3 regions of the Peribacillus sp. 05N428 genome follow, and region 1 is predicted to be linked to each of the others. Evidence: riboswitches for the same ligand, from Rfam matches in the RefSeq annotation. Region 1 holds a riboswitch; each other region holds the start of a gene.
What was found. Region 1 has a riboswitch for S-adenosylmethionine ahead of AC1DIV_RS13500 (methionine biosynthesis PLP-dependent protein). Riboswitches for the same ligand answer to the same signal wherever they lie in the genome.
Positions count from the first base shown of each region.

Region 1 (4,841 bases):
CCAAGGGGATTTATACATAGACGGCAAGCGAGTCAATGATGTCCCCCCTAAAGATCGCGATATTGCGATGGTTTTCCAGAACTATGCCTTATATCCTCATATGTCTGTATTTGACAATATGGCATTCGGATTAAAGCTCAGGAAAACGCCAAAAGCTGAAATCAAGCAAAGAGTAAATGAAGCGGCAAGGATTCTCGGACTTGAAGAGCTGCTAAACAGGAAACCTAAAGCGCTTTCAGGTGGTCAGCGCCAGCGTGTTGCACTTGGCCGTGCAATTGTAAGGGACGCAAAAGTTTTCTTGATGGATGAGCCATTATCCAATCTCGACGCAAAACTGCGGGTTCAAATGCGCGCGGAAATAGCTAAACTGCATAAACGGCTCGACACCACAACGATATATGTCACACATGACCAAACAGAGGCAATGACCATGGCGACACGTCTTGTTGTAATGAAAGATGGTATCATCCAACAGGTCGGTGCTCCAAAGGATGTTTATGAGAAACCAATAAACGTGTTTGTCGGCGGCTTTATCGGATCGCCTGCCATGAACTTCTTTACCGGAACATTAAAAGAAGGCACAATCAAAATAGGCGAACAAACGCTTGAAATACCTGAATTTAAGATGAAAATGCTACGTGATCAAGGATATGTCGGAAAAGAAGTAATCCTTGGCATCCGTCCGGAAGATTTCCATAATGAAGGAGCTTATTTCACGGAGTCCCCTAACACTACATTCACGACCCAAATTGATGTAGCCGAACTCATGGGCGCGGAGATCATGCTCTACTCCACTTTAGAGGGGCAGGACTTCGTTGCAAGGGTCGATGCCAATAACATTATCCAGGCAGGCGAAAAGATCGAACTTGCGCTCGACATGAATAAAGCGCACTTTTTTGATAAAGGGACAGAACATCGCATTTTAGTTGAAGAAGATGAACAGATGCAGGAAAGCATGAAGTTATCTGCCAATTAAACATGAAAAGACCCATTCATTATGGGTCTTTTTACGTTTATTAAAATAAAGGGCGATTCATTCCTGGACCAATACCACTTCATCATGTCCGCATTCAGGGCATTTCATGAGATGGGGGCATTGCCCTTTTTGAAGGGATTGAGGGTATCCGTCGTTTTCTTTAAGTATGTCGATATCCATATAAGCACTGTAATCATCAGCATAATCCATGAATTTCCCTTTATCCTCAAGTTCACTGCCGCATTCCGGGCAATCTACATGAATTTTTCTTAGACCGTTGCAAAGCGGGCATATAGACATTGTTTTTCCTCCTGTTCCAGATACTTATGATTTCAGTATTTGTCGATTCCAGTATTTTAACACATGGAAACACCCTCCCTAATGCTAGAGGGAGGGTACTTCCATCCAATTATTTATTAACCATGTTAGCAGGATCGACCCATGCTTTGAATTCATCTTCCGTAAGGAACTCCAGTTTCAATGCCGCTTCTTTTAACGTGGAGTTGTCCTTGAAGGCAGTTTTGGCAATCTTGGCTGCTTTTTCATAACCGATATGCGGGTTCAATGCTGTTACCAGCATAAGGGAACGCTCTACATTTTCTTTAATCTTATCTTCATTTGCAGTGATGCCAACCGCACAATTATCGTTGAAGGAATGAATGCCTTCCGTCAATAATTTGACCGTTTGCAGGAAGTTATAGATGATGACTGGTTTGAACACATTCAATTCAAAGTTACCTTGGCTTGCTGCAAAGCCAATTGTAGCATCGTTACCCACGATTTGTGTCGCAATCATGGTAAGCGCTTCACTTTGGGTCGGATTGACTTTACCTGGCATGATGGAGCTGCCCGGCTCGTTTTCCGGAATGGCAATTTCTCCGATTCCGCTTCTCGGTCCGCTTGCAAGCCATCTGACATCGTTCGCAATTTTCATTAAATCCGCCGCCAATGCTTTCAAAGCACCGTGTGCGTAGACGATTTCGTTATGGCTAGTCAATGCATGGAACTTATTATCAGATGTGACAAAAGGATATCCTGTATCCGCTGCAATTTGTTTGGCAGAAAGTCCCGGGAATTCTTTCTTTGTATTGATTCCGGTTCCTACAGCCGTTCCGCCTAAAGCAAGGTTCAATAGTTTTTGGCTGCTTTCCTCAATCATCGCCAAATCTTTATCGAGCATCGCTTTCCAACCGGAAATTTCTTGTCCTAATGTTAAGGGTGTAGCATCTTGAAGATGTGTCCGGCCGATTTTCACGACATCCCAAAATTCTTTTTCTTTTGTATCGAATGTATCACGAAGTGCTTTGATGGCAGGAACCAATTTTTCAGCGACTTCCATAAAGGCTGCAATATGCATGGCAGTCGGGAAAGTATCATTTGAGCTTTGTGCCTTGTTAACATCATCATTCGGGTGAAGGATTTCCGATTCACCATTTTCTTTTAACCATTCATTCCCTTTGTTCGCGACCACTTCATTCACATTCATATTACTTTGCGTACCGCTTCCCGTTTGCCAAACTACAAGCGGGAAATGTTCATCAAGCGTACCTTCAAGGATTTCGCCGCAAATCTTGACGATGGCGTTCTTTTTAACTTCGGAAAGATCACCAAGATCAAAGTTCACCTTTGCAGCAGCTTGTTTAACGTATGCAAATGCACGAACCAATTCAATCGGCATTTTTTCGTTACCGATTTTGAAATTGTTACGGCTTCTCTCAGTTTGTGCTCCCCAATATTTATCAGCAGGAACTTTCACTTCACCCATCGTATCTCGTTCGATTCTGTATTCCATGTGTTCTCCTCCTAAGTTTGCACTATTCATTGAAGAATTTTTGCATATGAAATGAATAATGTCGGATTATTCTTTCTCTCCATACATTGTACAAACTTTATTATTTTAAAGCAAAAATATCCCGCTGACCCTTTCCATATTTCTGAAAAATCCTAGGCCATTCATATTTAGATGAAAATTTGGATATTCTTTTTTGACACATAAAGTGTAGGCACCGCTAGGCTTCAATTGACCTGGCCATGAACACCAACACATCATCACTCCCAAAATGTCCTTGACAGTATTTTGTATATATAGTAAATTCAAAAGAAATTGAATAATCTAAACTCTTATCGAGAGAGGTAGAGGGAATGGCCCGATGACACCTCAGCAACCTTCATTTGTTTCAAACCAATGAAAAGGTGCTAATTCCACAAGTTTATGAACTTGGAAGATAAGAAGAATGACTCGTCACTACTTAATCAAAGTCTTCTTCTTAAAGAAGACTTTTTTTTATTTTATTTAACTCAAAGGAGCAGTGAAAACCATGTATAAACCTGAAACATATCTTGCTCAATTAGGAAATCGCAGTGAAACGGCGACAGGAACAGTCAATCCGCCGGTATACTTTTCAACAGCTTTTCGCCACGAAGGAATCGGTCAATCGACGGGATTCGACTACACAAGGACAGGTAACCCTACCCGCCAGCTATTGGAGCGATCCATCGCCGATCTGGAAAAAGGAGACCAAGGCTATGCCTGCAGTTCAGGAATGGCCGCCATCTCCACTATACTCGCCCTTTTTAAATCTGGTGATGCGTGGATTGTCAGTGAAGATCTTTATGGCGGTACATATCGGCTGTTAGAACAAGGTTTTAAAAAATGGGGATTGCAGTGTGACTATGTAAACACTTGTTGTTTGGAGGATATCGAAAAAGCCATCACTCCTCACACGAAAGCCATCTTCATCGAAACTCCCACTAACCCTCTTATGCAGCAAACGGATATTAGCGCCGTTGCCGCATTGGCTAAACGATATAATTTATTGCTAATCGTTGATAACACTTTTTACACGCCTCTTATTCAACAACCCATCTTGCTTGGAGCGGATATTGTGATCCACAGTGCAACCAAGTATCTCGGTGGTCATAATGATGTGCTCGCCGGACTGATCGTTGCTAGCGGCGCTGAGTTATGTGATGCACTGGCCTTCCATCATAATGGCACTGGAGCTGTCTTGAGCCCATTTGATTCTTGGCTGTTGATGCGCGGAATGAAAACCCTGGCATTGCGGATGGAGCGTCATGAAAAGAATGCCAAGATACTTGTAGATTACTTATCGGAGCATGATTGTGTTACGGACGTATTGTATCCAGGCCGAGGCGGCATGATTTCTTTCCGCATCATTGATGAAGCGGCGGTCAACCCATTTTTACAATCGCTCTCATTAATTTCCTTTGCAGAAAGCCTTGGAGGGGTCGAAAGCTTCATCACCTATCCTGCCACACAAACACATGCCGATATACCGCTTGAAGTCAGAATGGCAAACGGGGTTTGTAATCGATTGCTCCGCTTCTCCGTTGGCATCGAAGATAGCGACGATTTGATTGGTGACTTGCAGCAAGCATTCGCACATGTAAAAAGGGAGGCACTACGATGACAGATCATGATTTTAGCTTTGAAACGAAATTACTTCATAATCAACATAAATTCGATCCGGTAACGGGCGGTGTGAGCGTCCCCATTCAGCATGCATCGACTTTCCATCAATCCGATATCGATCAATTCGGCAAATATGACTACAGCAGAAGCGGGAACCCAACTCGCGAGGCACTTGAAGATATCATTGCCGATCTAGAGGAAGGCACTCACGGCTTTGCCTTTTCATCAGGTATGGCTGCCATTTCAACAGCCTTCCTCCTATTGTCTGCCGGAGACCATATCGTCATTTCCGAAGATGTGTATGGCGGAACGTTCAGGATGGTCACAAGCGTATTGAACCGTTTCAATATTGAGCATACCTTCGTTGACATGACGGACCTTGAAAGTGTCAAAGCGGCGGTTCAGCCAAATACCAGGGCCATATACATTGAA
Region 1 is NZ_JBFTMS010000012.1:47,242-52,082, forward strand. Features, by position in the region: gene AC1DIV_RS13485 (ABC transporter ATP-binding protein) at 1-976, shown strand, start outside; gene AC1DIV_RS13490 (hypothetical protein) at 1,034-1,276, opposite strand; gene fumC (class II fumarate hydratase) at 1,386-2,768, opposite strand; SAM riboswitch class I at 3,095-3,208, shown strand; gene AC1DIV_RS13500 (methionine biosynthesis PLP-dependent protein) at 3,295-4,407, shown strand; gene metC (cystathionine beta-lyase) at 4,404-4,841, shown strand, end outside.

Region 2 (4,841 bases), on a different contig from region 1:
CTAGTCAGTGTCAAAGACGGGGATGATTTGGAAATCCTTGAAATTACCGATACAGATAGCAAAGTTGTCGAGGAGCTAACTGATTTGGATGAAACACGCCGTCAGCGCGGGACTATTGTCGATGTGACAATCATCAGTGACTACCTAAGAAATAATCATCTGCGGTTATTGGATACACCGGGGTTCAATGGGGAACAAAGCGTGGAATCCGATTTCCAAGGCTATTTACATGGCAGTGATGGCCTGATGTTCGTTCTTGACGCCCGGGCTCCTTTCACCGGCAGCGAAAGGGATCTGTTATTGGAAATTCAAATGATGGCTCCGAAACTGCCGATCCATTTCCTATTAAATAAAATGGATACGATATACAGTGATCAGGTCGCAGTCCGGATGGAAGACGAAACATGGGATAAAGTGAATGCATATTTCCCGAATGCGAAAGTGTTCGCTTTCTCCAAACATTATGACAGCAGGCAGCAATTGAAGGACCTTTCAGCCTTCCTTCAATCGAATTATCAAGATGATAATTGGAAGGAAAGAAGATCTGAAAAAATCCTGGCATTCATTCGTAAAACTTTATCTTATCTATTAGAAAAACGGGCAGCCAATGAGCGGAAATGCGAGCATTCCATCTCTTGGAATGAGCAGATGGAAGTCAAACTGAATGGAGCGGTCAATCAACTGGCTGATCTGGAAAAAGAAAAAAGTGAAAATATCATAAGGTCGTATCGTTCGCTTAAGGACGAAGTGAAAAGTCAGCTTTATTCAAAAATTCCTGAATTACTGAGGGATTGCTCTAAATCGTTAACGGAAAGCAGTGATTTCAGTCAGGTCCATGTACAGTTAAACCAGGAAATGAATGAGCGGATTCAAAACTTCATTTCTGACAAGATCATGCCTCAATATTACCGTTCTCTTCAAGACTGGATTGCCAGTTCCCAAATGGAGTTCTCACAAAGCCAGCAGTTCATGGATGAGATGAGTGCCGGATTCAATGAATTATACAAAGAAGAACGGATTACACTGGCAGGTGACTTCAGGGTATTGGATGACTGGCGCCGTGATGCCGACCGGATGACAAGCAGTATCCGCATCGAAAACGTTAATATCCTTTTGCGCAGGACTCCATCACAATTGCTGCTTAAAGGAGCAGGGAAGCTATTTGGGGCGATACCGCAAAATAAGGCCAATATGTACAATCGTTACAAGAAATACCTGGAAAGTGAAGATTACCTGGATGTTGCCGAAATGATCACGGAACGTTTCCTAACCCAATTTGGATTGTTTGAAAAATCACTGGATCGGGACATCTCACTTTTCTATCGCAGTTCATTTGCCTTACTTCAAAAAACGATAGAGCAGACGCAGACTGAAATAAAAGACTACCAGGCTGCATTGGAGCATATGAAAGAAAATCCTGAGGTTTACCGTGATCCGATCACGTTGTTCGAAGTGAAATTAAGGCAGTTGGAGAGGCTTGAAAAAATCGAGAAAAAGCGTCTAGCCCAGCTTCAAAGAAAATAAAAATAACGGGAAACATTTCAAATATTCAAAAATCTATTGACTTTACGACTATATCCCTATAAAGTGATAATTACGAAAACGTAACACAATATATCTCTTATCAAGAGTGGCGGAGGGACTGGCCCTAAGATGCCCAGCAACCGTTCCATTAGGAATTGGTGCTAAATCCTGCAAAACAGAAATGTTTTGACAGATAAGAGAGGGACAAGTCTGCAAAACAGCCGATTAAACCTCTCTATATTAGAGAGGTTTTTATTTTGGGATTTACACCGACTTAACTGATAAGACTAATGAGAAAACATGGAGGGAAACAAGATGAGAAGGTCTATTAAAGGGATATTCATTTCTGCCATCGCTTCGGCTTTGCTTTTAACGGGTTGCACTGCAGGGCAGAGTTCCACAGAATCGAAGAAAGAAGAAAAAGTATCATTTGAAAATGTCCCGGAGAGATTTGCTGATGGCGATGGAGCCAAAATCAAGGTGATCCGTAAAATTGGCGGTGATGATCATACTGCCCAATACCTGGCGGGGGCGAAAGAAGAAGGAGAAGCACTGGGGTTTCAAGTCGATACGTACACAGCCAATGGTGATACGGCTAAATTCCATGATGCGATAGCACAGGCTTTGGAGGAAGATTACGACGGCTATATCATTTCACATGGTGATGATGCTGCAACTGTAAATGACGTTCAGAAGTTGGTTGATGCAGGTAAAAGCGTTGTCACATTCGATTCAATAAGCGATCTATCTAAAATAGAGGGCGTGACATTAACTTCACAAGATGATGAAGCGCTGGCAACACTGGCTTTCGATAAACTGATAAAAGAACAGAAAGGTGAAGCGGCAATTGCATATCTTTGGGTGGATGGTTTTCCTCCAATGGTAAGAAGAAATGCAGTATATCAGGAAAAATTAAAAGAAAATCCTGGGATTAAAGAAGTCGAAAGATTCGGAGTGGCATCCGCTGATACTTCGGTGCAGACACAAAATGCTGTAGCCGCAATGCTGAATAAATACCCTAAAGGTAAATTGGATGCCATTTTCGCAACATGGGATGCCTTTGCTATCGGTGCAGCCCGGGCGATTAAAGAAGCGGGCCGCGATGAAGTAAAGATATATGGAATTGATGTTTCGAACGCAGATCTCCAGGAGATCCAATCGGCTGATAGCTCATGGTCCTACACGGCAGCAGTCGATCCCAAGTTGATCGGTGCAGTGAATATGAGGATATTGGCTAAAAAATTAGCTGGCGAAGAAACGCCGCAAACATATGATTTGGAGGCATCACTTATTTCGCAAAAGCAAATCCAAGCTTCAAAAGAAGCGGTAAACATGGCAAACCTGTCTGATATTGTCGATGGCTGGGGGGTATCGACGGAATTTGAAGAAGATTGGATGAAGGTTTTGAAAGATCATTATAAAAAATAAAAAGAGACACTCTCTTTCCAGCGAAGGGAGTGTCTGTTCTATAAGGGGGAATGGACATGGGCAAGCAACTAGAAATGAAGAAGATTTCGATTGAATTTCCGGGGGTGAAGGCGCTGAGTGATGTTGATTTTTCCGTACAATCAGGAACAGCCCACGCATTGGTCGGTGCAAACGGAGCAGGGAAATCGACGTTAATGAAAGTTTTATCGGGAGCCCATGTTCATTATTCAGGTGACATTTTTATTGATGGGATGAAGTGGGATATCCGCTCGCCAAAAGCTGCTCAGGGACAGGGCATTCAAATAGTTTATCAGGAAGTGGATACCGCCCTCATCCCTTATTTAACAGTTGGGGAAAATGTAATGTTGAATGATATGGTCCAAAACATGGGAAAAAAACAAAGGGTACAATGGAAAGAACTGCACAACAAAGCCACTTCTATTCTTGAAGATATGAAAATTCATGTCCCTTCGAAAAAGCTGGTTAGAGACCTTACCTTGGCTGAAAAACAGATGGTCCTGATAGCAAGAGCCGTTTCGACAGAATGCAAATTCCTGATTCTCGACGAGCCAACTGCTCCGTTAAGTCATACGGAGACGACGGAACTTTTTCGAATTGTAAATGAGTTAAAGCAAAAAGGCGTGGCAATCATTTTCATTTCACATCGTCTGCCTGAGATTTTTGAAATCTGTGAGGAAATTACGATCATGAGGAATGGGGAGCGTGTCACTTGTCGAAAAATCGAGGACATAACCCGTACCGAAGTGGTAGAGAACATGCTCGGGAAAACCATGGATGAACAGTTTCCTGAAGTGAATGCTTCGATTGGAGACGTAATTCTGGAAGTGAACGGATTGTCAGATGCCGAGAAAGTTAAGAATGTCAGTTTGAATATTAAAGCAGGAGAGATAATCGGCTTGGCTGGGTTGGTCGGGGCTGGGAAAACGGAGCTGTGTAAAACCCTTTTCGGTCATACGTCCATCACAGCGGGTGAAGTCATCCTGAATGGTCGAAAGCTTTCTCTGAAATCACCGCATGAAGCAGTAAAAAGCGGGCTGGCACTTGTACCTGAGGAACGCAGGAAAGAAGGGGTCCTTGTACAGGAATCAGTCTCGGCAAACTTGACTGCAGCCAGTCTCGGCAAATTCTGCAAAACATTCAGTGTCGTCGATCGTAAGGCGGAAAAGGAAAAGGCGAAGGAAATAATCGCAATTCTCGGCATTAAAACTCCTTCAGGGGAAGTGAAGGTCGAAAACCTATCCGGTGGTAACCAGCAAAAAGTTGCCATTGGAAAATGGCTTATGGCAGATGCGGATGTATACATATTCGATGAACCAACGAAAGGGGTCGATGTCGGAGCCAAGAAGGATATATTCGAATTGATTGCAAAGCTTGCAAGGAATGGAAAAGCGATCATTTATGCATCCTCCGAGGTTTCCGAAATCATTGGCATTACGAACCGGACCTATGTGTTATATGACGGGAGCACTGTCATCGAATTAGAAACAAGCAAAACGAATGAAGAAGAACTACTATTCTATTCAACAGGAGGTAAATAGGATGAGCATACCCATTCCTGTTACACAGACAGCGAAAGCGAAGAAAAAGGTGGAACTATTCGACTTTTTCTATAAATACGGCACAATATTGACGATTATCATTCTGATTGGAATTTTCGCCGTATCCAATCCATCTTTCATCCAAACGTCTAACCTGATAAACATCCTGCGTTCCATTTCAATCGTGACCATTATTGCGATCGGCATTACGATATCACTGACCGTGGATGGCTTCGACCTTTCCGTGGGCTCCGTCGCATCATTGGCCAATGCCATCGTCATCTCGATGTTTGTCTGGTTTTCCCAGGATACATTCATCGCCATATTAGC
Region 2 is NZ_JBFTMS010000010.1:99,118-103,958, forward strand. Features, by position in the region: gene AC1DIV_RS12140 (GTP-binding protein) at 1-1,524, shown strand, start outside; SAM riboswitch class I at 1,619-1,724, shown strand; gene AC1DIV_RS12145 (sugar ABC transporter substrate-binding protein) at 1,840-2,952, shown strand; gene AC1DIV_RS12150 (sugar ABC transporter ATP-binding protein) at 3,009-4,511, shown strand; gene AC1DIV_RS12155 (ABC transporter permease) at 4,513-4,841, shown strand, end outside.
Region 2: it holds a riboswitch for S-adenosylmethionine, as region 1 does, so the genes downstream of both, AC1DIV_RS12145 (sugar ABC transporter substrate-binding protein) here and AC1DIV_RS13500 (methionine biosynthesis PLP-dependent protein) in region 1, are expected to answer to the same signal.

Region 3 (4,841 bases), on a different contig from region 1:
TAACATTATCAGGCAATTTGATGCCTGGGATCTCATTATGGATGAATTCGGCGTTCCGGGTGCTTGTTAAGGGCATGATACCGATGAAAATCGGGGTTTCTAGATGTTTTGTCGCTTCATATACTTCTTCGATTTGCTCCACGGAATAAATTGGCTGTGTCAAAAAGGATTGAGCACCGCAGGCAATCTTCTTTTCCATTCTCAGTACGGCTTTATCCAGATATTTCACATTGGGATTAAAAGCTGCCGCAATTTTAAAATTTGCCCGTTGCCCCAAACTTTGACCGGAATAGGAAAGACCTTCATTAAATTGTTTGACCATGCTTATCAGGTCAAAGGAAGATAAATCATAAACCGAAGTGGCACCCGGGAAGTCCCCAATTTTTGAAGGGTCTCCGGTGATGATCAATATTTCGTTCAGCCCTACCGTCTGCAGACCCATTAAATGTGACTGCAGGCCAATCAAATTTCGATCTCGGCATGTTATATGCACCATCGGATTTATATTCAATTGGTTCTTCAGTAAATTAGCCAGTGCATCATTCGATATCCTTGGTGAGGCAAGTGAATTGTCCGCTAATGTAATGGAATCGACCCCTGCTTTTTTCAAAACCTCAGCACCAGTCATGAAGCTCTCTATCCCTAGCTTTTTCGGTGGATCAAGCTCAACAAGAATCGTCCGTTCCGTTTTGGCTTTTTCGTAAAGGGGAAGTTCCAATTCCCTATCGTTCACTTCAATTACTTCTATTTCACGGGATTTCGTAAATTTCTCTTTCACGGGAGCCAAACTTCCAATTGCATGCTTTACAGCTTGAATATGCAGTGGAGTCGTTCCACAGCACCCTCCTATGATCGCGGCGCCTTGCTCACGAAGTTCCAGGGCACTAGAACCGAAATATTCCGGCACAGCTTTATAAACGAGCCTCCCATCGACATAATCCGGCAGGCTGGCGTTAGGGTAAATGGCAATCGATGCTTGCTTTGGCAAACTCACTTCTTCCAAGGCCCGAATCATATGATGTGGTCCGAGGCGGCAATTTACACCAACCACATCGGCACCCAATTGCTCGAGTTTTTGAAAGGCTTCATTTAAATGGATTCCACTTTGAAGATTACCCAGTTCATGCATCGAGACATTTGCGATAATCGGCAGTCCCGTTTCATTTTTAACGATTTGCAGGACGGTTTCCAGTTCTTCCAGGTCATAAAATGTTTCCAGGAGAATCCCATCAGGATTTTCCATCAACAGACTGTATAGCTGTTCACGAAAACCCCGTTTTATCTCTTCCATGCTTAAATCCGATTTCCTGATACTCCGCTGGGCCCCTATGGTACCGAAGACGTATGCTTTTCCTTTTGCCGCTTTTTTAGCAAGAATAACTCCCTGGCGATTGATTCTGCTCACTTCATCTTCAAGTCCATACCGCTTCAATTTATTGAAATTGGCTCCGTATGTATTCGATTGAAGGATATCTGCACCAGCTTCCAGATAGGCTCGATGGATGGACTCTATTTGATCTGGGTTCGTACAGTTTAATTCCTCATAACATTGATCAATGCCATTAGAGTAAAGCAAGGTCCCCATTGCCCCTTCTCCAATCAGCATTCTTTCTTTTAATTCTTTACGAAAATTCATCATTACACCCTCTCTCAAAAACAATCCTGTTTTTGTAGTAGTCTATGAGTATGAGAGAAAAGGAAAAAAAACCTTCTCAAAGAAGAAGGTTTTTGAAACATTCTCCTCATCTATCAAGCTCTGCTTGCTGGATTTAGCACCTTTGCCTAAGCTGGTTGCTGAGGTTTCTTCGGGCCAGTCCCTCCACCTCTCTCGATAAGATCCATTTATATAATTTTCATAAGATTTCAAAATTTGATTATATTTAATTTACATTAATAATCTGTCAATTTCAATACCTGATCGACATTTTTTTCACTTTTGCAAAAATCATTCAATTTTTTGCTGCTTGAACCCTCTTCAAGATCCTTTGTTTCCAGTCTTCCGCTAACGAGTCTAGTGTAAGTAAAGCCTTAGCACCTTCCAGCCCATCCCGTTTATGAAGGATGACCTCTGCTGCGTAATGGACAGAAATTTTTTCTTGTAGACGATCTATTAGCACAATCTCGTTTTGTTTATTTATCGTTCCTTCTTGAAGTACTCTTGCAAAATAACCAGTGAAACTCGTTTTCAGCACGCGTTCCAAAAACTTAGGTTCTTGATTGAAGAAGGAAATGGTCGAACAAGGTATCCTCCCTTGGTTAATTTGAACAATCACATCGCCTATTTGATAAATATCGCCGATATACGTTGTTTCTTCCCTCATCCCCGCTATAGTTAAATTTTCACCGAATGCAGGGATATCCAGCTTTTTAGAGAATTTTTCATTCCATAATGAATAATGCTCAAATGGGTAAAAGCACAAAGCCCGATCAGGACCTCCATGGAACTTTACATTACCGACACCATCGCCGATTATGCCAGCTTTAGTCACTGTCAAATTATTCTGTGCTTGTTTATCCATGGCTGAAAAGATATCGATATTCGAAAAAATTTCATGTTTCGGCTTCCCCGCATGTAGTGATTTGATTTTTCCATTTTCCATTTTGCATCTTCCATTCATATTAAATTTATATCATCCTATATGTATAAATTATACTAAAAATCCATTTTATTCAGTACCTTTTTATATGTATATGAAATGAAAAAGCCATATGAGCAGTTAATGGGCGAAATATCATTGATTTCCAGAAAAATTCATAGGTTAGTTTCAGTAATTTAGTTGCTATTTCAGAATTAAATATGGTAGAATATGAACACAATATATAGTCGAAAACTACAACCGTTCGCCTATATGTTGATTTTCACGATTGAATTCCTCATTGTCGCTCTTTAGGGAGCGAATTTTTTTTGCTTTCATTAATATCCACTAATTCCCTGTAATTCCATTCAGTTTCTTGCATCTTGATCGACTCACCTATTTGTACTTTCCTTCCCTCCTTATCAAGTCCCTTTCATTTCCTTATTAGAAGCCTGATTCCTTGCAAAAACAAGCAGAAAGCCGAGCGACATCATCCGTCTTCCGCTCAGCTTCCTGTTTACGCTTGTTTCTTTTTTTTCGGTGCCGCTTTCTTTCGGGTCGTCTTTTTCTTTTCCGGTTCATCATGTTTTGTACGGTCTATGGATGCCTGTAATGCCTCCATTAAATCAGTTACATTGTTGGAAACTGGTTCTTTTGTTTTCGCTGTAATCGTCGTCTGTCCCGTTTTCTTTGATTCAATCAATTCTAGTAACGCGGTTCGATAGTCATCGGTGTATTTTGTCGGATCGAAAGTAGTCGTTAATTGATCTATCAATAATACGGCAGTATCGATTTCTTTTTTTACTATGGTATCATTGGCAGGGATATTCGGAACATCCGCTGTGGAGCGGACTTCATCCGGATAATGAATCGTTTCCATAACCAAGGTATTATCAACGACTCGGATTACCGCCATTTGTTCTTTGGATCGAATGATGATTTTTGCCAACCCCACCTTATTCGATTCCTTGAGGGCCTGCCTCAAAAGGGAATAAGCTTTTATCCCCCCGTCATTTGGGGACATGTAATAACTCCGGTTAAAATAAATGGGATCTATTTCTTCAATTTTAACAAAATCCACGATTTCCACGGCTTTTTCTTCGTTTTGTTTTTTCAGTTGTTCTAGTTCATTGTCTTCCAATACAACAAACTTTCCCTTTGTATACTCAAAAGCGCGGACTATATCATCCTTCCCCACTTCTTTCTCGCATACTGGACAAACCTTCTCGTATTTAATCGGTGTATGACATTCCTTATGCAACGTCCTTAAAGATATATCCTTATCCTCCGTTGCAGCATGAAGTTTGATCGGAATGTTCACCAAGCCGAATGATATGCTTCCCTTCCACATCGTATGCATATTCGTCACCTCATAACTTATTTTTGATGAGAAGAACAATTTTATTATTCCCCTTTGTTCAAAAAAAACCGAAAAAACAATTGCCAACTGTAACACTTCGTTTTTTTGGCAAAATAATGTTATCAATTATTTGCGGAGGTAAATACAAATATGAAACCGATGCTGCCTACCTATTACCCTGAAGCCCCCAACTCCAAGGATTGGCGTTATGAAGTCAAATATGACGGCTTTAGGGCTATATTAACGATAGAATCCGATACCATAAGCATTTCGAGTCGAAATGAAAAGGAATTATCACCTCAATTCCCAGAAATCATTGCTTACATCAAAGACCTGGACCTGGAAGATTATCTCCCGCTTCAGTTAGATGGAGAATTGGTCTGGCTTACCAATCAAGCGAAAGCGGACTTTTTTCAAATACAGTGGCGAGGACGCCTTGGGAAACAATCCTTAATTTCAGAAAATGCCCGTTTTTCCCCATGTCGGTTTATAGCGTTTGACCTGCTTCGCATCAGCGGAAAAGATGTAGCAGCTAATCCAATGGTGGAACGAAGGGAATTGATGTTGAATATGGGGGGAAAACTCGGTCTACCTATGCCTCCCGATCCCAACGATAAGGCTTTGATACAATTAATAGAGAGTTTTGACGTTTTGGATAATGCCTTGAATAAGGTCACCTTGTTAGATGGCGAAGGGATTGTCGCTAAGGAAATCCGGGGTGCTTGGCAAGAAGGAAGACGTACAACATCTTGGATTAAGGTGAAAAATTGGAAGACCGTTTCTTGTTTCATCACAGCATTGCACAAAGAAAATGGCTACGTGTCCCTCGCAGTTTTCAAAGAAGGTGCCGTGACGAAAATCGGGAGTGTCAAAAATGGACTGAGTGCTCGAGATAAAAGTATATT
Region 3 is NZ_JBFTMS010000019.1:61,658-66,498, reverse strand. Features, by position in the region: gene AC1DIV_RS17685 (bifunctional homocysteine S-methyltransferase/methylenetetrahydrofolate reductase) at 1-1,636, opposite strand, end outside; SAM riboswitch class I at 1,740-1,838, opposite strand; gene AC1DIV_RS17680 (MOSC domain-containing protein) at 1,950-2,600, opposite strand; gene ku (non-homologous end joining protein Ku) at 3,094-3,936, opposite strand; gene ligD (DNA ligase D) at 4,087-4,841, shown strand, end outside.
Region 3: it holds a riboswitch for S-adenosylmethionine, as region 1 does, so the genes downstream of both, AC1DIV_RS17685 (bifunctional homocysteine S-methyltransferase/methylenetetrahydrofolate reductase) here and AC1DIV_RS13500 (methionine biosynthesis PLP-dependent protein) in region 1, are expected to answer to the same signal.